Linked DNA regions of Phreatobacter oligotrophus. The protein of the gene in region 4 interacts with the protein of the main gene of each other region in a pairwise test. Links are inferred from orthologs where the notes say so. Each region holds a gene or a part of one and is shown on either strand. Other genes may lie near its edges.

Region 1 (5,248 bases), on a different replicon or contig from region 4:
CCCGACATTCTCGTCGATGCCGGCGTCGGCAACGGCAAGGACTACGCCGCGCGCGAGCCGATCTTCATTGCCGAGGTCCTGTCTCCCTCGTCGATCGCGACCGACATGATCGAGAAACGGGACGAATACCTCCAGATCGGTACCCTCCAGGCCTATCTCATCTGCGCGCAGGACGAGCCGCGCGCCTGGCTCTTCCTCCGCGAGGATGGCCGCTTCCCGGCGAGCCCTGTCATGATCGAGGGCCGCGCGGCCTCGGTCGAGGTGCCAGCCCTCGCCCTTTCCCTCCCCATGGCGGACATCTTCGCCGGCATTCCGGACGCCCCTTCAGCATGACCTTCAAGATCCGCATCATCCCCTGCCTCGACGTGAAGGACGGCCGGGTCGTCAAGGGCGTGCAGTTCGTCGACCTGATCGACGCCGGCGATCCGGTCGAGGCCGCCAAGGCCTATGACGCGGCGGGCGCCGACGAGCTCACCTTTCTCGACATCACCGCGAGTTCCGATGATCGCCGCACCATGTTCGACGTGGTGACGCGCACGGCGGAGGCCTGCTTCATGCCGCTCACCGTCGGCGGCGGCGTGCGCACTGTCGAGGACATCCGCGCCCTGCTGCAGTCGGGCGCGGACAAGGTGTCGATCAATACCGCGGCGGTGAATGACCGCGCCTTTGTCGGCCGCGCCGCCGACAAGTTCGGCGACCAGTGCATCGTCGTCGCCATCGACGCCAAGAAGGTGTCCGGCGAGGGCGAGGCGGATCGCTGGGAGATCTTCACCCATGGCGGCCGCAAGCCGACCGGCATCGACGCGGTCGCCTACGCGCGCGAGGTGGTGGCGCTGGGGGCGGGCGAGATCCTGCTCACCTCCATGGACCGCGACGGCACCAAGTCCGGTTTCGACCTGAAGCTCACACGCGCCATCGCCGATTCGGTGCCAGTGCCGGTGATCGCCTCGGGCGGCGTCGGCACGCTCGACCATTTCGTCGAGGGCGTGCGCGATGGCGGCGCGACCGGCGTGCTGGCGGCCTCGGTCTTCCATTTCGGCACCTTCACGATCGGCGAGGTGAAACGGCACATGCAGACGGCCGGCCTGCCGGTGCGCATGGACGGAATCGCAGTCTGAGCGCGGCCGGGACATGAACCCCGCGGACACGCTGCTCGCTCTCGCCGGCCTCTGGTTCATCGCCGTCCTGACCCCCGGGCCGAACATGATCCTGTTCATGGCCGTGGGACTGTCCTCGCCGGCCTCGTCGGTGATCGCGACGGCGGCCGCCATCCTCCTCGGCGCCCTCTGCTGGGGCCTCGCCGGCCTCTTCGGCCTGTTCTGGCTGTTCGAGCTGTTCCCCGCGGCGGCCGCGGCGGTGAAGGTCGCCGGCGGGCTCTACCTCGCCTGGATGGGGCTCAGCCTGATCCGGCGCAACGTCGCTCCGCCGCCGGAAGCGGTGCGCGAGCCGGCGGCGATGCTGACGCCCCGGCGCGCGTTCCTGACCGGGCTCGCGACAGCGCTGGGCAATCCGAAGAGCCTCGTCTTCGTCTCCTCGCTCTTCGCCGTGACGCGGCTCGCCGAACAGCCGCTCACCATCGGCTTCGCCGGTGTGGCGATCATGGTCGCCATGTCCATGCTGTACTACGTCACCCTCGGCATTGCGCTGCGCACCCTGCCCTTCGCGCGCCGGCCGGGCGCCGCAGGCCGGCTCCTCGCCATCGGTACCGGCGTCATCATGATGGCCTATGGCGGCAAGATGGCCTGGGAGCGCTAGGGATGACCTTCGACCTTGAACGCTTCGTCACGGCGCAGGACCCGGTCTTCGAGGATGTCATCGCCGAGCTCGCCAACGGCGCGAAGACCTCGCACTGGATGTGGTTCGTCTTCCCGCAACTCGCCGGCCTCGGCACCAGCGCGATGTCGCAGCGCTACGCCCTGTCGGGCATCGAGGAGGCGGAGGCCTATCTCGCCCATCCCGTTCTCGGCCCGCGGCTGCTGATGGTCATGTCGCTGGTCATGGCCGCGCGGCCGAAGAGCGCCGAGACGATCCTCGGCGCCATCGACGCGGCCAAGCTCCACTCGTCCATGACGCTGTTCGCGGTGGCTGCCGCCGATCCGGAGCCCTTCGTCGCGGTGATCGACGCCTTCTATGGCGGCGCGCCCGATCCCGCGACGGTGAAGCTGCTCGGCGGCTGAGGCCTCAGATCAGAGCACGAAGCCGTTCTCGGCGGCGAGCGCCTTGAGGTTCGCCTCGGGGCGGGCGCCCATATGGCTGATGATCTCGGCGGCGCAGAGCGCGCCGAGGCGCAGCGAGGTCTCGTGCGGCATGCCGCGGGCAAGACCCGACAGGAAGCCGGCGGCGAAGAGGTCGCCCGCACCGGTCGTGTCCACCACCTTGTCGACCGGGAAGGCCGGGGCGGAAACGAGCGCCGTGCCCTCCACCGCGATGGCGCCCTGCTCGGAGCGCGTGACGACCGCGAGAGCCGCATCGGCGCGCAGCGCGTCGAGCGCGGTGGCGAAATCAGCGGTCTGGTAGAGCGACTTCAGCTCGCCCTCGTTGGCGAAGACGATGTCGACGGTCTTGGCGCGGATGAGACCGATGAACTCGTCGCGGTAGCGGTCGACGCAGAAGGCGTCGGAGAGGGTGAGCGCGACCTTGCGGCCTGCGCCATGGGCGATCTCGGAGGCCTTGAGGAAGGCCTTCTTGGCCTCCGGCGGATCCCAGAGATAGCCCTCGAGATAGGTGATGCCGGCCGAGGCGATGGTGTCGGCATCGACATCGGCAGGGGCAAGGTTCTGCGCCGCGCCGAGATAGGTGTTCATCGTGCGCTCGCCGTCCGGCGTCACCAGGATGAAGGACCGCGCCGTCGTTGGGCCCTCGGTGGCTGCGGCGGTCGGGAAGTGGATGCCGGCCGCCTTCATGCCATGGGTGAAGGAGGCGCCGGGCTGGTCGTTGCGCACCTTGCCGATGAAGGCGGGCTTCAGGCCGAGCATGCCGATGCCGGCAATGGTGTTGGCGGCCGAGCCGCCCGACATCTCCACGGTCTGGGCCATGGCGGCGTAGATCGCTTCGGCACGCGCCTCATCGATCAGCATCATGCCGCCCTTCGGCACGCCGAGCTTCGCGAGCACGTCGTCCTCGGTGCGGGCGAGGACGTCGACGATGGCGTTGCCGATGCCGGCGACGTCGTAGCGGGGCTGGGACATGGAGGGCTCACTGGTGGCGAAAGGGATTGCCGGCCCTCTACACGCTGGCACCGCCTTCGGCAACGCCGCGCCATTGACTTATCGGCGCGTTTCGGTTGGTTCGGACGGAACGAGAAGACGCCAAAGACAAGACCACACAGGAGGGACGTCCAATGCAGATCGGCGTGGTGGGCCTTGGGCGGATGGGGGCGAACATCGTCCGCCGCCTGACGCGGGCAGGACATTCCTGCGTGGTTTTCGACGCGGATGCGGCCACCACGGCGAAACTGGCGGCGGAAGGGGCGGAGGGCGCGTCGTCGCTCGCCGATCTCTGCGGCAAGCTCGCCGCGCCCCGTACGGTGTGGGTCATGCTCCCGGCGGGCCAAGTGACCGAGACGGCCATCGCCGCAATCGCCGGGCATCTCGCGGCCGGCGACACGGTGATCGATGGCGGCAATACCTTCTGGAAGGACGACATCCGCAGGTCGAAGGCGCTCGCCGAGCGCGGCCTCACCTATCTCGATGTCGGCACCTCGGGCGGCGTTTGGGGGCTGGAGCGCGGCTATTGCCTGATGATCGGCGGCGACAAGGCGACCGTCGAGCGGCTCGACCCGATCTTCCGGGCGCTTGCCCCCGGCCGCGGCGACATCCCCGAGACGCGCCATCGCGAAGGCCGTGCCTCGACCGCCGAGGAGGGCTATCTCCACTGCGGACCGAGCGGGGCCGGCCACTACGTCAAGATGATCCACAACGGCATCGAGTACGGAATGATGCAGGCCTTCGCCGAGGGCTTCGACATCCTGCGCAATGCCGCCTCGCCGCGCCTTTCCGAAGAGGAGCGGCTCACCCTCGACGTGGCCGAGGTCGCCGAGGTCTGGCGGCGCGGGTCGGTGGTGACCTCGTGGCTGCTGGATCTCACCGCCGAGGCGCTGGCTAAGGATCCGGCGCTCGCCGAATTCTCAGGCCATGTGTCGGATTCCGGCGAAGGCCGCTGGACGGTCGAGGCCGCCATCGAACAGGCGACGCCGGCAGAAGTGCTGACCTCGGCGCTCTATACCCGCTTCCGGTCGCGGCAGGACCACACCTTCGCCGAGAAGGTGCTGTCCGCCATGCGCAAGGGCTTCGGCGGCCATCAGGAATCGAAATGACCAGCGTTGCATCCCGGGCGGCGGCCCCGATGCCGACCGCCGTCATCGTCATGGGCGTATCGGGCTGCGGCAAGTCCACGGTGGGCCAGGCGCTGGCAAGCTGCCTTGGCTGGGACTTCCGTGACGGCGATGCTTTCCACCCCGCCGCCAATGTCGCGAAGATGCGCTCCGGTGCGCCGCTGACGGATGACGATCGCTGGCCCTGGCTCGATGCGATCGCCACCCATGCAGCGGATCTGGAGGCGGCCGGCGGCCATGTCGTCATTGCCTGCTCGGCGCTGAAGCGGGCCTATCGCGACCGGCTGCGCGCCAGCGGCGCGCGCATCCGCTTCGTTCATCTCGCCGGGAGCTATGAGCTGATCGACGCGCGGATGACGGCGCGCGTCAACCATTTCATGCCGCCGAGCCTTCTGGCGAGCCAGTTCGCGACGCTGGAGCCGCCGGGGCCCGACGAGGCGGCGATCACCGTGTCGATCGACGCTCCCCCGGAGGAGATCGTCGCCACGGCCCTCGCCGCCCTCAGGGCCTGAGGTCAGCGCCGGCCGGGGAAGGCCTTGCGGTGGCGGGCAAGGTCCGCCATGGCGCCGGCCTTCAGGGTGGGCACGTCGCATTCGCCAATGACGATGCCGAAGCCGCGTGCGGCGCAGTCGGAGGCGTCGCGCGTCGGCAGCGGGATGATGCCGGTGACCTTGCCGGCCTTGGTGACGGCCGCGACCGTATCGTCGATCACCGAGAGCAGCGCGGGATCGGTGAGCTGGCCGAGCTTGTTCATCGAACCGGCGAGGTCGTTCGGACCGATGAAGAGGCAGTCGACCCCGTCGATGGAGGCGATGGCATGGGCATCGCGCGCCGCCTCGACGCTCTCCACCTGCAGGGCGAGGAACGTCTCGTCGTGGGCAACGGCGGCATAGTCCTCGTGAAAGCCGTAAAGGC
Region 2 (5,385 bases), on a different replicon or contig from region 4:
GTGTTCGCCGTGATAGGCGTGGAAGCCGAAATAGGCGATCAGCGCCGCCGCGACGGCATAGAGCCCCATCGCCTGAAGGATTCGCTGACGTCTCGTGCGCACGACCATGACGCGATCATGCGCGCGTCGCGGTTTCGGGACGGTTAACCGGCGCTGAAGGCGATGGGCGACCCGTGCCGGCCATGGCCGCGACGAGCAGGCCGGTGACGATGCCGGCGACGCCCAAGGCTGCGAGCGGGCTCGGCACCTCGCCGAGGGCGGGGATGCCGATCAGTGTGCCGAGGACCGGGATCATCGGCGGGAAACGCGCCGCGAGCGCAACGCCGAGCGTGCGGGTGCCGTAGGTCCACAGCAGCAGGCCGATGGCGATGTTGAGGATGCCCTGGTTGATGCCGTGGAACAGGATGATGGGCCAGGCGACGGCCCCCAATCCCGGCGACAGCAACAGGACATAGGCCGGCAGGAAGGTCGCCGCCGACAGCACCGAGACAACCGCCGCGCCGGTAACCGAGGGCACCATCCAGCGGCCGCAGAGCCAGGTGAACACACCCCAGCCGATGCCGCAGAGGACGAAGAGCACGTCACCGAACAGCGTCATGGCGCCCTGCAGGCCGGTCGAGCCGGCAATGGCGATGGCGGCGAGCCCCGACAGGACGATGGCGAAGCCGATGGCCGCGCCTGCGGGAATGCGCGCGCGCATGCCGAGATAGGCGAGCGTCGTCGCGGTGACCGCGACCATGCCCGGCTGGATCGCCGAGGCATGGGCGGCCGGGGCATAGTTGAGGCCGATATTGGAAATGACCGTCAGCGGCACGCCGCCGGTGATGCCGAGGATGAGGCCCTTGCGCCAGCCGAGCCCGGCGCAGCTGCCGACGCCGGCGCGCAGGAAGAACGGCAGCATCACCGCTCCGGCGAAGATGAAGCGCAGCGCCGCCATGTCATAGGCCGACAGTCCCTGCTGCAGCCCCCAGCGCACCGAGACGAACTGGCCGCCATAGATGGTGACCGCCAGCGCCATGGCAGCGAGGGCGAGGGTGCGCGGCGGAAGGCTCGACAGGAAGGACGGCATCGCCCCGACCCTCGCGGGCTTCTCGCACCTGCACAATGGCGCATCCCGCAGGGCATCCATGTGGGAGGGTGGCGGATCCCGGCGCGCCTTCCTTCGTTGTCGCGGGCATGGCCTTCACGCCTGCGACGTGCTTACGCAATATGGCGGGTGCCAGCGAGGGGACGTTCTGCAATAGCGGGTGCGGAGGCTGGCGTTCGCGAACCCAGACGCCATGTCACGAGGAGAGACCGATGCCTGTCCGTTCCACCGTCATCGCGTTCTGCGCCCTCCTTGCCGCGCTGCCGCTGGGCGAAGCGCAGGCCCAGAAGCGGAACCCGCGCGAGCAGGAGACACTGACGATCGGGCGCATCTCGCCGCGCCAGATGGCGGCGGTGTTGCGGGAGCGCGGCAACCCCGCCGAGATCACCACCGACAACAACCGCACGCGGCTGACCACCGAGATCAGCGGGCTGCGGACGTCGGTGCATTTCTATTCGTGCAACGACGGCGGCTGCCAGTCGATCCAGTACCGGACGCTGTTCCGCCGCAACGAGCGCTTCACCCTCGCCTTCGTCAACGCCTGGAACTACGAGAAGCGCTTCGCCAAGGCCTATCTCGATCGCGACGGTGATCTCGTCCTCGAATGGGACGTCGACCTCGATGGCGGCGTCTCGGTCGCCTATGTCGCGGAAACCGTCTCGACCTTCCAGGCCATGCTCAACACCTTCGGCCGCTTCACCCCGGCCGATGGCGGAGCCTCGCCCGATGCCGGCAATACCGGACGCTCGCTCACCCCCGGCCAGTCCGGGGGCGCCGGCCGCTCGACGGCGCCGGGACGCGCTCCTGCCGAGGCCGCTCCGCCGGCCACCGGCGGCAAGGGCAGTTCCGGCGATGCGCCGGGCGAGCGGCGCACCTGACAGGCCCCTCCCCGGCCCCGAAACGGAAACGGCGGGCTTTTGGCCCGCCGTTCCGATCTTCAGAGCCGAGCAAAAGCTCAGGCGCGGATCTTCAGCGCCCGGCGGCCGGCATAATGGGCCTGCGGACCCAGCTCTTCCTCGATGCGGATCAGCTGGTTGTACTTGGCGGTGCGGTCGGAGCGGGCGAGCGAGCCGGTCTTGATCTGCCCGCAATTGGTGGCGACCGCGAGATCGGCGATCGTCGAGTCCTCGGTCTCGCCGGAGCGATGCGACATGACGGCGGTGTAGCCGGCATTGTGCGCCATGGAGACGGCCGCGAGGGTCTCGGTCAGCGTGCCGATCTGGTTCACCTTGACGAGGATCGAGTTGCCGAGGCCGGTCTCGATGCCCATGGACAGGCGCTTGGTGTTGGTCACGAAGAGGTCGTCGCCGACGAGCTGGCACTTCTTGCCGATGAGGTCGGTGAGGATCTTCCAGCCCTCGAGGTCGTCCTCCGACATGCCGTCCTCGATCGAGACGATCGGATAGTCGCCGACCAGCTTGGCGAGGTACTTGGCCTGGGCCTTGGGGTCGCGGGTCTTGCGCTCGCCCTCGTAGACATAGGCGCCGTCCTTGAAGAACTCGGTGGCGGCGCAGTCGAGCGCCAGCACGATGTCCTCGCCGGCCTTGTAGCCGGCCTTGTCGATGGCGGTCATGACGAAGTCGAGCGCGGCTTGCGCCGACTTGAGGTTCGGGGCGAAGCCGCCCTCGTCACCGACATTGGTGTTGTGGCCGTCGGCCTTCAGGGCGGCCTTCAGGGTGTGGAAGACCTCCGAGCCCATGCGCACAGCTTCGGCGAAGGTCTTGGCCCCCGCCGGCATGACCATGAACTCCTGGAAGTCGATGGGATTGTCGGCATGGGCGCCGCCATTGACGATGTTCATCATCGGCACGGGCAGGACATGGGCGAAGACGCCGCCGACATAGCGATAGAGCGGCAGCTCCCGCGAGATCGAGGCGGCGCGGGCGGTGGCGAGCGACACGCCGAGGATGGCGTTGGCGCCGAGGCGCGCCTTGTTCTCGGTGCCGTCGAGGGCGATCATCGCCGTGTCGATCTGCACCTGGTTGGTGGCGTCGAGGCCGGACAGGGCGTCGAAGATCTCGCCGTTGACGGCGTCGACGGCCTTGCCGACGCCCTTGCCGAGATAGCGCTTCTTGTCGCCGTCGCGCAGCTCAACCGCCTCATGGGCGCCGGTCGAGGCGCCCGAGGGCACGGCGGCGCGGCCACGCGAGCCGTCCTCCAGCAGCACATCGACCTCCACCGTCGGATTGCCGCGGCTGTCGAGGATTTCGCGGGCGATGATGTCGACGATGGCGGTCATGGCGGCCTCTGTCCTGGCGGCGGGGGAAGTCAGGGCCTTCTACAGCATGGCACGGGCGGTTCAAGCCGGGGCCTGCGGCATGGCTGGGCTGATCGGCCCGGCCGTCGGCGGCGTAGCTGTCGCACCACCTCACCAGCCATTTCCCTCGGCGCGGGGCGATCTGCTATCACGCGCCCCTCACGGGACCTGACACGATGACCGACCTGAAACTGGGCAAGACCGTCGACATCCCCGCCTCGCCCGAGGCGGCCGAGCTCGACCGCGTGCCGAACCCCCATCCCGACACCGACTATGTCGCGCGTTTCGTCGCGCCGGAATTCACCTCGCTCTGTCCGGTGACGGGGCAGCCGGACTTCGCGCATCTCGTCATCGACTATGTGCCGGACCAGTGGCTGGTCGAGTCGAAGTCGCTGAAGCTCTACCTGACCTCGTTCCGCAACCACGGCGCGTTCCACGAGGACTGCACGGTGGCCATCGGCAAGCGCCTGCGCGACCTGCTCGGGCCGCGCTGGCTGCGGATCGGCGGCTACTGGTACCCGCGTGGCGGCATTCCCATCGACGTGTTCTGGCAGACGGGAACGCCGCCGGCCGGCGTGTGGATCCCCGACCAGGGCGTTGCGCCCTATCGTGGCCGCGGCTGAGCCGAAACGTCTCGAAACACTCGAAAATTTCGCGTCGCGCCGGCGGCTAGGCTGCCGTTTCGATGGACGGGGCACGGTCGAATCAGCGAAAGCTGAGGGGCCATGCTGCAGGCCAAGCGCGACACGGACCCACCGCCGACGCCGGTCAAACTCGACGGTCTGACCGACGAGGCGCCGCGGCGTGGCCTGTCCTCGCTGATGGTCTGGGCTGGCGTCGCCATGTTTCTCGTCGGCGCGGCCGTGCTCGGCGCCCGCACCGAGACCGGCAGCCAGCGCATCGCCAAGCTCCTCGCCCCCACCCCGCCGCCGGTGCAACTTGCCCGCGCCGAACCGCCGCGTCCGGCCTCCCCCGATACGCTGCTGCTCTATGAGACGCGCCGCCTCGCCGATCAGGTGCGGGTGCTGAACGCAGAGCGAGAGGCCCTCGCCGACCGTCTCGCGAGTGTCGAGCGCAGCGTCGGCGATGTGACCGCCTCCATCCCGCGCACCGAGGCCACCCGCGCAGAGCCGCCGCGGGTCGAACCCGCCCGCCCGGACCCGGTTCCGCTGCAACGGGCCGTGCGGGTCATCCCCACGGCGCCGCCGGTTGCTGAACCGCCAGCCGCCGCGACCGCCGCTCCGGCGATGGCGCCCGTGCCGACCCCCTCCCCGGCCGCTGGCCCGCCCCCCCAGGCCGCGCCTGCTGCGCCAGCGCCTGCGACCCAGGGACCGGAAGCGCAGGATTCGACGGCGATCCGCACGGAGTTCGGCGTCGATCTGGCGGGTGAGCAATCCATCGAGGCCTTGCGCAGCCGCTGGCAGCAGTTGCGCGCCCAGCACGGCCCGGTGCTGGAGGGCCTGCGCCCCGTCGTCGCCATCCAGGAAGGCGCGCGGCCGGGGGCTGCGGTCGAGCTGCGGCTGGTGGCGGGTCCCCTGTCCAATGCCAATGCCGCCGCCCGGCTTTGCGCCACGCTGTCCCTCGCAGGACTGAATTGCAAACCGACCGTTTTCGACGGACAAAGGTTGGCGCTGCGCTGAGACGCAGACGCGACCGGCCGCATCAAGAGAGCAAACTCCAGCGGCAGGTCCGAGGTCGCAGTCATGCGACCGAGAGGGAGGAATGCGCATGGCATCCAGGCCGTTTGCTTGGGAAAAGTCCTATCCGCCGGGCGTCCGCTGGGACACGCCGATCCGCATCGGCACGATCGGAAGCCTGATCGATACGGCGACCGCGACCTTCGGCACGCGAGCGGCGTTCGAGTTCCGCGACCAGATCATCACCTATGAGGACCTGGGGCGGCGTGTCCGCCAGTTTGCCTCAGCGCTGCTGCAGGCCGGGCTCGGCGCTGACGACACCGTCGCGCTGTACCTCCCGAACATGCCGACCCATCCGATTTCCTTCTTCGGTGCGGGCAAGGCAGGGGTCCGGCTCGTCCATC
Region 3 (5,361 bases), on a different replicon or contig from region 4:
AAGGTCGGCAGCCTCAGGATGGTCGGGATGAGGGCAGGGGGCGCAGCGCCGACCTTCGCCGGACGGATCCCGGCGGCCTTCATCGCCGCCAGCGCCTCGTCCTGCAGCGCGGCGAGGACGCGGCGATAGGCGCGGTCCATCAGTTCGCCCTGCAGCGGCAGGCCGGACAGCGCATTGACGGGGTTGTTGAGGTTGAGGAGCAGCTTGCCCCATTGCACCGACGCCATGTCGGCGGAGAGGGTGAGCGGCAGGCCCGCCGCGGCGAAGGCAGGAAGCGCCGCGCGGGTCGCGGCATGGTCCGCGGCGTGGAGGTCGCCGGAGGTGGTGCGGCGGACGAGGAGCCGGCCATCGGGCCCGGCATCCAGCGTCACGTTGAAGGGCACCATGCCGGCAAGCGCCACGAGATGCGGCGCGGCCGCGGCGATGCGGGCGGGATTGTCGATGCCGTTCTGCAGCGACAGGACGGGCGTGCCGGCGGGAAAGGCTGCGCCGATGGCTGCCGCCGCCTCGGCAGTGCCGCCGGACTTGGTGCAGAGCAGGATGAGGTTGCCCGCGGGACCGGCGACCTCGGCCGGGGTCTCGACCACGGTGAGGGCGGCCGGCCGGAGCACCGCCTCGGTGCCGTCGAGATCGGCGAGGCCGAGGCCGTGGGTCCTCAGCGCCGCCGCCCGCTCGCCGCGGGCGACGAAGACGACCTCGGCTCCGCCGAGTGCCAGCTTTCCGCCGATGTAGCAGCCGATGGCCCCCGCTCCGACCACAACGAAGCGCTGGGCCATCGCGGTGTCCTCAGGCGCCGAAGCGCGGCCGGGCGAGGCCCTCGCGCAGATGCGCTGCGGTCACGGTGTTCGCCATCAGCAGCGCGATGGTCATGGGGCCGACGCCGCCGGGCACCGGCGTGATGGCCGAGGCGACGGCGGCGGCTTCCGCATAGGCGACATCGCCGACGAGTCGCGTCTTGCCCTCGCCCTTCTCCGGCGCGGGGATGCGGTTGATGCCGACATCGATCACCACGGCGCCGGGCTTCACCCAATCGCCGCGGACCATCTCGGGCCGCCCCACCGCCGCGACCAGCACATCGGCCTGCCTGCAGAGGGCGGCAAGGTCCGCGGTGCGGGAATGGGCGATGGTGACGGTCGCGTCGCGCTGCAGCAGCAGCTGGGCGATCGGCTTGCCGACGATGTTGGACCGGCCGACGACCACGGCATGCTTGCCGGCAAGCGAGGGGCCGAGGACGCTTTCGATGAGGATCATCGAGCCGGCGGGGGTGCAGGGCACCAGCGCCCGGTCGGTGGCGCCGGAGCCGAGCAGGCCGACATTGACGGGGTGGAAGCCGTCGACGTCCTTGGCGGGGTCGATGGCGGTCAGCACCGTCTCGGCATCGATGTCCTTCGGCAGCGGCAGCTGGACGAGGATGCCGTCAATGCCCGGATCGGCATTGACCCGGGCGACCAGCGCCAGCAGGTCGGCCTGGCTGGTGGTCACGGGCAGCGTGTGCTGCTCGGAGCGGAAGCCGGCGGCCTCGGCCTCGCGGCCCTTGTTGCGGACATAGACCTGGCTTGCCGGGTCCTCGCCGACGAGCACGACGGCGAGACCGGGCGGGCGGCCCTTGGTGGCGCGGAAGGCGTCGACACGCGCCTTGACCTCGGCGAGGACGGCGGCAGCCGCGGCCTTGCCGTCGATGATGCGGGCGGTCACTGGCGTCAGACCCGCATCGGCATGAGGACGTAGAGCGCGCCGGGGCCGGCGGGGTCATGAATCAGCGTCGGCGAGCCGGGATCGGCCAGCTTCAGCTCCACCGTGTCGCCGTCGATCTGGCCGGTGATGTCGAGGAGGTAGCGGGAGTTGAAGCCGATATCGAGGCCGTCGGCCTCATAGGAGACCTCGAGCTCCTCGGTCGCGCTGCCCGAATCCGGGTTGGTCACCGACAGGGTCAGGCGGCCGTCATTGGCCGAGAGCTTCACGGCGCGGCCGCGCTCCGACGACACGGTCGAGACGCGGTCGACCGCGGCGGCGAATTCGCCCTTCTCGACGGTGAGGATCTTGTCGTTGGCCTGCGGGATGACGCGGGCATAGTCGGGGAAGGTGCCGTCGATCAACTTGGAGGTGAGCACGGTCTCGCCGAAGCGGAAGCGGATCTTGGCGGTGGAGAGCTCGACCGTCACCGAGGCGTCGGGCGAGTCGGCGAGGCGCTGCACTTCGGCGACCGTCTTGCGCGGCACGATGACGCCCGGCATGCCGGCCGCCCCCGCCGGGGCCTCGAACTCGACCTGGGCGAGGCGATGGCCGTCGGTGGCGACAGCGCGCAACAGGCTCTGGCCGGCCTTCTCCACCACATGCAGGAAGATGCCGTTCAGATAGTAGCGCGTCTCCTCGGTGGAGATGGCGAACTGGGTCTTGTCGATGAGCCGCTTCAGGTGGCCTGCGGGCAGGCTGAAGGAATGGCTCATCTCGCCGGCAGCGATGTCGGGGAAGTCGCTCTCGGGGATCGTCTGGAGGGTGAAGCGCGACCGCCCGGCTTTGACGGCCAAGGTGCCCTTGTCGCCGACCATCTCGAGCTGGATCTGCGAGCCGTCCGGCAGCTTGCGGACGATGTCGTAGATCATGTGCGCCGGCACGGTGGTACCGCCGGCCGCGCCCACCTCGGCGGGGAGCGTCTCCACTACCTCGATGTCGAGGTCGGTCGCCTTGAGGCGCAGCGAGGTGCCGTCCGCCTTCATCAGCACGTTCGACAGGACGGGGATCGTGTTGCGGCGCTCAACCACACGGTGGACATGCCCGAGGGACTTCAGGAGCTGGGCCCGTTCGACGGTGACCTTCATCCATGCTGCTCCGATCGACGGGGGCGCCGGGCTGTCCGGCACCCCGAAAACAAGGGGCGTCAGTCAACCCCGCGGCGCAGCATGATGCAAGCGGAAGGCCAGTCCCGGCCGCCCTATCCACGCCTTTCCTGTCGAAAAGGGCCGCGGGTCAGTCGTTGAGACGCCGCTTCAGCACCTCGACCTCCTCGCAGAGCGCGGGATCCTGGCCGACGAGGCCCTCGATCTTGCGCACGGCGTGCAGGACGGTGGTGTGGTCGCGGCCGCCGAAGCGCCGGCCGATCTCGGGCAGCGAGCGCAGCGTCATGGTCTTGGCCAGATACATGGCGATCTGGCGCGGCCGGACGACAGTGGCGGTGCGGCGCGAGGAGAGGATGTCGGAGCGGCTGACATTGTAGTGCTGCGCAACGATCTTCTGGATGTCCTCGATCTTCACGCGCTTCGGCTCGACGACGCGGACGAGGTCGCGGATGGAGCGCTCGGCCATCTCCACCGTCACCGGCTGGCTGGTCAGGCGGTTGGTGGCGATGAGCCGGTTGAAGGCGCCATCGAGGTCACGGCCGTTCTGGGTGACGTTCTTGGCGACATAGGTCATCACCGCCGGCGGCACGTCGAAGCCGGGATGGGCGAGCTTCGCCTGGGCGAGCTTCTGCTTGAGGATGTCGAAGCGCAGGTTCTCGTCCAGCGCGCCGATCTCGACCGTGAGGCCGCCGGCAAGGCGCGAGCGCACCCGCTCGTCGAGGTTCTCGAGGTCGGAGGGCGGCCGGTCGCCGGCGACGACGATCTGCCGGCCGGCATCGATCAGGGCGTTCAGCGTGTGGCAGAACTCGGCCTGGGTCTGCTTGCCCTGCAGGAACTGCAGGTCGTCGATGATCAGGAGGTCGATGTTGCGCAGCGCCTCCTTGAAGGCGATGGCGGTCTGGTTCTTCAGCGCCGCGACGAAGCCGAAGGTGAACTTCTCGGCGGTGAGATAGAGCACGCGGCGGCCGCCGGCCTGCGCCATGCCGGCGACGGCATGGAGAAGGTGCGTCTTGCCGAGGCCGACGCCGGCATGGATGTAGAGCGGGTTGAACAGCACGGCGTCGGTCGGGCGGGCCTGGGCCACCTGCAGGGCGGCGGCACGGGCGAGGGTGTTCGAGCGGCCCTGGATGAAGGTGTCGAAGGTCAGGCGCGGGTCGAGCGGCGAGCCGCCGAGCGTGTTCTGCACGGAGGAGAGCTGCGGGGCCTCGGCGCGGCCGGCGGCGGGAGCAGCGGCCGGACGCGGCGTCTCTTCGACCGGGCGGGGACGGACCACGGCGCGGGCGCTGGCGGCGGTGCGCACGGCGACGTCGATGGAGACGGGGCGGTCGGCCTCCTCGCTCCAGCGGGCGATGATGCGGTCCTTGTAGTGGTGGTCGATCCAGCTCTTCAGGAAGCGGGTCGGCACCGACAGGCGCACGGCGTCGCCCTGGGCGGCCTCGATCTCGATGCTCTTGAACCAGCTGGAGAACACGTCCTCGCCGAGCTCGGCACGCAGCCGGCGGCTGACGCGCTCCCAAATGGCTCCCGCACGCATGGAATCGCTCATGGTGTCGGTCGCATCCTCAGTGATTTCACGGACGGTGTCGTGAGTGGCAAACACGATGGTCCCCCATCTGGTCCGGCTGGACGAAATTAACGCGGTGATGAACGGATCGAAGACGGAAGCGGCGTCAGCTCTGGCGCCAGGGAAGGCCCTCGGCCTTCCAGCCTGATGACCCGCCCCTGTGCCCCCTGTCATCGGGGGGGCCCTCGAAGCCTCCCGCCACATTGAAGCAGGCGGTGAAGCCGGCCTCGGCCATGGCGATGGCCGCGGCCTTGGAACGAATGCCGGAACGGCACAGGAAATAGAGCGGCGCATCCTTGGCCACGCCGCGGGCGGCGAGCGAGGCTGCCAGGGTCGAGACGAAGTCCGGGTTGACGGTCATCGCGGGAAAAACCTGCCATTCGAGACGGAGGGCCTCACGGCCAAGGCCGGTGAGGTCGGGCGAGCCGACATAGGCCCATTCGGCGGTCGTTCGAACGTCGATCAGCTGCGCGGCGGAGTCCGTCCGCAGATGATCGAGGCAGTCTTTTGGCGATCGGTCCCCAGCATAATTCGCCCCCTGCGCATGCGACATCGCTCATCCACACGGCCGTCAAGCGGCCGCGCGCCTCAGTTGTCAAACCCAATGTTCAACTCGCAAGGTTGCTCCAGGCACCGTCCAAGGACGACACCCTGAAGACTTTGTTCTCCGGCTTCACCCCCCGATACTGCGACCGCTTGGGGACTGATCTTGCCTCGACTGAGGCAAAACAGTCCCTGGCCTGCGACTGCAAGCGCGGATCGTCAGCTCTTCCAATGAAGCCCGAGGTGGCCCCCCCGAGTGATGAAAGTGATACACAGCGCACCCGGACCCGGCAACGGATTTCGATTAAGAAATGGTTAAGGGCGCGCGCTTGACTCCCTCTGCGATTTCGGGTTCGGCGGGGACGTTTTTCAAGCCTCTGATGAATCGTCAAATTTTGATCGGGCCTGAGAAAGTGC
Region 4 (5,314 bases):
CCAGCAGCCACCAGGCCAGCGCGATGCCGGGCAGGAGCGGCAGCGCCTGGAGGCAGATGACCTGCAGGCTGCGCCAGGACGGGGCGTGGCCTGCCAGCAGCGAGGCGGGCAGGGCGGCGACGAGGGCAACGGCGGTGGTGATGAGGCCGGCGCGCAGGGCGCGTCCCCAGACACCTGCCGGGGGCGGCGTCGCGGGGCGGCGGGGCGTGGCAGCGGGCTTGGCTGCGGTCTTGGCGGCGCGCTTGCGGGGTGTCTTCCCCGCTCCCGCGGCCGAGCCTTTCCGGTCCATGGTCGCTGCCCTGTGTGCCATGGCGAGAGGATAGGGCGGGCGGGTTGACGGGTGCTGAATGCGCGGTGGACCTGTCGACTTATCCCCACCCATCGCAGCGGCGCGATCCTCACGGCAGACCCGGCAATCCCGCCGGCAACCCCAAGAGGTCGCCATGCCGCAAGCCGCCCATCCCGCCACCGTTTCCCCGGTCTTCACCGTCGCCGCCCACCGGCTGCTCGCCGATGGCCGCCCCGTGGCCTTCCGTCCCTCGCCGCATGGCGGCAGCCCCATCCGGCCCGCCTATCTCGTGCTGCACTACACGGCGGGCCTCACCGCGGCGTCCGCCATCGGCTGGTTCCTCGACCCGAAGGCCAAGGCCTCGGCCCATCTCGTCATCGGCCGCGATGGGGCGGTGACGCAGATGATGGCCTTCGACCGCAGCGCCTGGCATGCGGGGGTGAGCGCCTGGGCCGGGCTCACCGGCCTCAACAGCCATTCCATCGGCATCGAGATGGTCAATGCCGGCAAGCTGGTGCGCGGGCCCGCCGGCGGTTGGCGGACCTGGACCGGCGAGCCGGTTCCCGAGGCCGACGTGCTGATCGCCCGCCACCGCAACGAGCCGGCGGACGCGGCCTGGCACCGCTACAGCGAGGCGCAGGTGGCGACCGTCACCGCCATCGGCGCGGCGCTGCAGGCGGCCTATCGGTTCAAGGGGGTGGTGGGGCACGAGGACATCGCCCCGCGCCGCAAGGTCGATCCTGGCCCGGCGTTTCCGCTCAAGGAGGTGGCGGCCCGGATCATGGGGGAGGGGTGAGGGTCGTGGATGTTCTGAAACGGGCGTCAAAGACCAATGCGACGCTTCCAACTCGTCATGCCCGGGCTTGTCCCGGGCATCCACGAATGTCTGGTCAGGGCGTGGTCAAGTCGTGGATGGCCGGGACAAGCCCGGCCATGACGGCGGAGAGCTCTGTGGTCAATCGGCCCGCGGAGCGGCCGATCATTCCCTTACACCATCGTGCCGCGGGCGGTCTCGGCAGCCTGGCGGATGGCGGTGATGTTCGGCGCATAGGCCGCGGTGCCGCCCTTGAACACGGCCGAGCCGGCGACCAGCACGGTCGCGCCGGCGGCTGCGACCTGCGGGGCGGTGGCCGGCGTCACGCCGCCATCCACCTCGATGAGGATGTCGCGGCCGGCGATCATCTGGCGGATCTCGGCGATCTTCTCGACCTGGCTGCCGATGAACGCCTGGCCACCGAAGCCGGGATTGACCGTCATCACCACCACGAGATCGACAAGGTCGAGCACATGGGCGATGGCGGAAGCGGGGGTCGCCGGGTTCAGCGCGACGCCCGCCTTCTTGCCAAGGCCCCGGATCGCCTGGAGCGAGCGGTGGAGATGCGGGCCGGCCTCGGCATGGACCGAGATGACGTCGGCGCCGGCCTTGGCGAAGGCCTCCAGATAGGGATCGGCCGGGGTGATCATCAGGTGGACGTCGAAGACCTTGGCGGAATGGGGCCTGAGCGCCTTCACCACGTCGGGCCCGAAGGTGATGTTGGGGACGAAATGGCCGTCCATCACGTCGAGATGGATCCAGTCGGCGCCGGCTGCATCGGCGGCGCGGACCTCGTCGCCCAGCCGGGCGAAATCGGCGGCGAGAATCGACGGGGCGATGAGGATCGGGTTGGCCATGGCCGGCTCCGGGCGTAACGGGATGGGGCGGCGGGTAGCATGGCGCAAGGTGCGCGGGCAATGAGGAGCAGCCATCGCTTGCGGTGCAGCAAGCCTGCCTGCAATCTGTCGCCGCTTTCCCCGACCGACCTTGCAAGGCCCCGGCCCGTTCCATGACTGCTCTTCACGACGTTCTCGTTCTCGGCGCCGGCATGGTCGGCGTCTCGACGGCGCTGCATGCGCGGATGCGCGGGTTGCATGTGGTCCTGGTGGACCGCCGCCAGCCCGGCGAGGAGACGAGCTACGGCAATTCCGGTGTCATCGATGGCGGCAACCTCTTCCCCGTCGCCATGCCGCGCGACCTGCCGACGCTGTTCAAGCACGCACTCAACCGGCAGACCGCCTCGCACTACCACCTGTCGGCGCTGCCGCAGGTCGGACGCTGGATGTTCGACTACTGGCGCTGGTCGGCCCCCGACAAGCTGGAGGACACGGCGCGCGTCATGCGGCCCTTCTTCGCGCAGGCCGTGGCGTGCCATCGCGAGCTGATGGCGGTCGCGGGCGCCGAGCGCTACTTCCGCCAGACCGGCTGGCTGGAACTCTATCGCCGCCCGGAGAGCCTGGCAGCGCAGGATCGCCGGCTCGCCCTGTCGCGGGACTACGGCCTCGACAACGTCAAGCTGACCAAGGCCGAGACGCTGGAGCTTGAGCCGCACCTGAAGGGCGATTTCGCCGGCACGATCTGGTGCAAGGGCGCCGACACGGTGTCCAACCCCGGCGGCGTCACCAAGGCCTATGCCGAGGCCTTCTCGCGCGCCGGCGGGCGCTTCGTCATCGGCGATGCCATGACCGTGGAGAAGGTCGAGGGCGGCTACCAGGTGCAGACGGCCGAGGGGCCGATCATGGCGCGGCAGGTCGTCGTCGCGCTCGGCATCTGGTCCAAGGCGCTGGTGGCGAAGTTCGGCTATTCCGTGCCGCTCTCGGCGAAGCGCGGCTATCACCGCCACTACAAGGCCGCCGGCAATGCCTTCCTCAACCGCCAGGTCTGCGACGAGGATGTCGGCTATGTGCTCTGCCCGATGGAGCAGGGCATCCGCCTCACCACCGGCGTCGAGATCGCGTTGCCCGACGCGCCGGCAACCCCGGTCCAGGTCGAGCGCGCCTTTGCGCACGCCAAGGACCTGTTCGACCTCGGCGAGCCGGTCGAGGCCGAGCCCTGGATGGGCCGCCGCCCGGCAACGCCGGATTCGCGGCCCGTGATCGGCGCGGCGCCGCGCCACGAGGGCCTGTGGTTCGCCTTCGGCCACGGCCACTGGGGCTTCACGCTGGGGCCCGCCACCGGCAAGGCGCTCGCCAGCGCCATGCAGGGCGAGCCGCAGCCGCTGGACCTCTCGCCCTATCGCATCGACCGGTGGTGACGCCCATGAACGTGGTGATGCTGCTGTTCCCGCGCCTGACCCAGCTGGACCTGACCGGTCCCTTCGAGGTCTTCACGCGGTTCAAGGAACTGCAGGTCCACCTCGTCTGGAAGAGCCGCGACCCGGTGACCGACGCATCGGGCCTCAGGATCCTGCCCACGGCGACTTTTGCGGACTGTCCCCAGGCCGACATCCTCTTCGTTCCGGGCGGTCCGGGTCAGATCGCGCTCATGGAAGATGACGAGACGCTGGACTTCCTGCGGCGTCAGGCCGTTGGAGCCCGGTGGATCACCTCGGTCTGCACAGGGTCGCTGGTGCTGGCCGCCGCCGGGTTGCTGACGGGACACAAGGCGACCTGCCACTGGTCCTCCATCGACCAGTTGGCGCTGTTCGGTGTCGAGCCGGTCGCCAGGCGTGTCGTGATGGATGGCAACAGGGTCAGTGGCGCTGGCGTGACCTCGGGGATCGACTTCGGCCTGACACTCGCGTCGATCATTTTCGGCGAGGAGCGCGCCCGCCATGCGCAACTCTTCATGGAGTACGATCCGGAACCGCCTTTCACGGGCGGCAGCCCGGCCTCGGCTCCACCGGACATGGTGGCGGAGGCGCGCGAGCGGCTGAAGCCCTTCCTTGCGGAGAGGCTCGCGGTCACTGAACGCGCCGCCGCGGCCCTCAGGCGCTGATGTCGAGGAGCCGGGCGACCGGCCCGGCGGGAGCCTCGTCGCGCACGAGGCCTGCTAGGCGTCCCGTGAAGGTCACGGCAGGCTCCGGCACGCGGCCGCGCTCGCGGTCGAGTTTTTCCTGCTTCAGCGGATCGTGGGTCGGGTTCTCGGGGTCGAGCCCTCGCTTGGCGTTGCTGACGTCCGTGCAGTTTTCGCAGCGATAGCCGTTGACGATCTGGGTCATGGCGCGATCCGGCGGGAGACCTGTCCTCCCGACGGTTCGCGGCCGGAGCGGCGCCCGTTACGCGGCGGCGCCGCTTATGGTCAACGCCGCGTTAAGGCCGGCGCGGCTCAGACGGTGATGTCGAAGAGCCGCGCGGAGGGCATCACTGCGCTGGCATTGGGTGAGCGCGTGGCCTGCACGGCGGCAGCCTCCTCGGCGCGGCGCAGCTCGGCGATCTTGCCGTCATAGACCACGGCGGGCGTCTCGGCCTCCCGCGCTTCGGGCGCGGAGGAGCCCGCCTCGGCAGCGTTGCGGTTGTTGCGCTGGGCAGCCTCGTCCGCACGCCGGGACGCATCGATCCCTGCGGTATTGGCGCCTGCGGTCGCGCCGGTCGTGCTCACCATGGGTGACACCCTTCCTGGGAGCCCCCCGTCCATCGGCCAGAACATCACAAGCCGGCGGCAGGCGCGAGCCTTCGCTGAAGGGGTGGTGAAGCGCGGGTAAAGGCCGCCTCAGCCGAAGCGGTCCTTCCAGGCGGGCAGGGCGCCGGGGAAGGGCAGGGCGGTCGCCGCATGGACGCCGCGGGCGCAGGCCCGCGCCAGCACGGAAGCGGCGGTGAAGCCGATGGCCGCCATGTCGCGGGCATAGTCGGCGACGGGCACCGCGCCGGTGGCGGCGGCAAAGACCGTGTCCCCGTCGAGCGGGGTGTGGATCGGGCGGATGGCGCGGCCGAGCCCGTCCTGCGCCATGACCGCGAGATGGGTCGCCTGGCCCTTGTCGAGCACGGCATCGGTGACGACGAGGGCGATGGTGGTGTTCTCGGGACGGGCGCCCTTCAGCTTCAGGGCATGGGCATCGGCGGGGAAGGGATGGGGCAGGCCGCCGCCGCCGAACTCGTCGCCGACCTCGTCGGTCGCCGCCCAGAAATGGCCGGAGGAGCCGATGGTGGCGCTGCCCACGGCATTCACCACGACGATGGCGCCGACCCGGTGGCCGGAGGGTGAGATGGCCGAGGCAGAGCCGATGCCGCCCTTGAGGTCGGCGGTGGTGGCGCCGGTGCCGGCGCCGATGG

Evidence for each region.
Region 1: the proteins of rpe (region 4) and C8P69_RS20070 interact in binary tests that used the Escherichia coli proteins (3 or more experiments, as listed by UniProt). The link is inferred for Phreatobacter oligotrophus from one-to-one orthologs.
Region 2: the proteins of rpe (region 4) and eno interact in binary tests that used the Escherichia coli proteins (3 or more experiments, as listed by UniProt). The link is inferred for Phreatobacter oligotrophus from one-to-one orthologs.
Region 3: the proteins of rpe (region 4) and dnaN interact in binary tests that used the Escherichia coli proteins (3 or more experiments, as listed by UniProt). The link is inferred for Phreatobacter oligotrophus from one-to-one orthologs.

Annotation. Positions count from the first base shown.
Region 1 is NZ_PZZL01000011.1:42,112-47,359, forward strand. Bases 1,188-4,002 are described here. They hold C8P69_RS20070 (adenosine kinase), read right to left. Parts: upstream 3,189-4,002; coding sequence 2,187-3,188; downstream 1,188-2,186. Other genes in these bases: C8P69_RS20060 (LysE family translocator), read left to right, coding at 1,188-1,755; C8P69_RS20065 (DUF1810 domain-containing protein), read left to right, coding at 1,758-2,177; gnd (phosphogluconate dehydrogenase (NAD(+)-dependent, decarboxylating)), read left to right, coding at 3,341-4,002. In the rest of the region: C8P69_RS20050 (Uma2 family endonuclease), read left to right, coding at 1-333; imidazole glycerol phosphate synthase subunit HisF, read left to right, coding at 330-1,118; more of C8P69_RS20060, read left to right, coding at 1,132-1,187; more of gnd, read left to right, coding at 4,003-4,315; C8P69_RS20080 (gluconokinase), read left to right, coding at 4,345-4,845; C8P69_RS20085 (HpcH/HpaI aldolase family protein), read right to left, coding at 4,848-5,248. UniProt on the Escherichia coli protein: Catalyzes the ATP-dependent phosphorylation of fructoselysine to fructoselysine 6-phosphate. Functions in a fructoselysine degradation pathway that allows E.coli to grow on fructoselysine or psicoselysine.
Region 2 is NZ_PZZL01000004.1:74,141-79,525, reverse strand. The notes cover bases 1,185-4,136. They hold eno (phosphopyruvate hydratase), read right to left. Parts: upstream 3,327-4,136; coding sequence 2,043-3,326; downstream 1,185-2,042. Other genes in these bases: C8P69_RS10140 (hypothetical protein), read left to right, coding at 4,070-4,136; queF (preQ(1) synthase), read left to right, coding at 3,521-3,967; C8P69_RS10155 (YbjN domain-containing protein), read left to right, coding at 1,300-1,965. In the rest of the region: C8P69_RS10165 (FtsB family cell division protein), read right to left, coding at 1-108; C8P69_RS10160 (DMT family transporter), read right to left, coding at 116-1,069; more of C8P69_RS10140, read left to right, coding at 4,137-4,984; dicarboxylate--CoA ligase PimA, read left to right, coding at 5,073-5,385. UniProt on the Escherichia coli protein: Catalyzes the reversible conversion of 2-phosphoglycerate (2-PG) into phosphoenolpyruvate (PEP). It is essential for the degradation of carbohydrates via glycolysis.
Region 3 is NZ_PZZL01000007.1:59,293-64,653, reverse strand. The notes cover bases 761-3,688. They hold dnaN (DNA polymerase III subunit beta), read right to left. Parts: upstream 2,820-3,688; coding sequence 1,701-2,819; downstream 761-1,700. Other genes in these bases: dnaA (chromosomal replication initiator protein DnaA), read right to left, coding at 2,968-3,688; folD (bifunctional methylenetetrahydrofolate dehydrogenase/methenyltetrahydrofolate cyclohydrolase FolD), read right to left, coding at 787-1,695; C8P69_RS15985 (2-dehydropantoate 2-reductase), read right to left, coding at 761-776. In the rest of the region: more of C8P69_RS15985, read right to left, coding at 1-760; more of dnaA, read right to left, coding at 3,689-4,371; C8P69_RS15965 (rhodanese-like domain-containing protein), read right to left, coding at 4,508-4,954. UniProt on the Escherichia coli protein: Confers DNA tethering and processivity to DNA polymerases and other proteins. Acts as a clamp, forming a ring around DNA (a reaction catalyzed by the clamp-loading complex) which diffuses in an ATP-independent manner freely and bidirectionally along dsDNA.
Region 4 is NZ_PZZL01000008.1:110,718-116,031, forward strand. The notes cover bases 119-2,999. They hold rpe (ribulose-phosphate 3-epimerase), read right to left. Parts: upstream 1,961-2,999; coding sequence 1,277-1,960; downstream 119-1,276. Other genes in these bases: C8P69_RS17350 (hypothetical protein), read right to left, coding at 119-289; C8P69_RS17355 (N-acetylmuramoyl-L-alanine amidase), read left to right, coding at 444-1,085; C8P69_RS17365 (NAD(P)/FAD-dependent oxidoreductase), read left to right, coding at 2,113-2,999. In the rest of the region: more of C8P69_RS17350, read right to left, coding at 1-118; more of C8P69_RS17365, read left to right, coding at 3,000-3,357; C8P69_RS17370 (DJ-1/PfpI family protein), read left to right, coding at 3,363-4,040; C8P69_RS17375 (hypothetical protein), read right to left, coding at 4,030-4,263; C8P69_RS17380 (hypothetical protein), read right to left, coding at 4,371-4,646; C8P69_RS17385 (P1 family peptidase), read right to left, coding at 4,755-5,314. UniProt on the Escherichia coli protein: Catalyzes the reversible epimerization of D-ribulose 5-phosphate to D-xylulose 5-phosphate.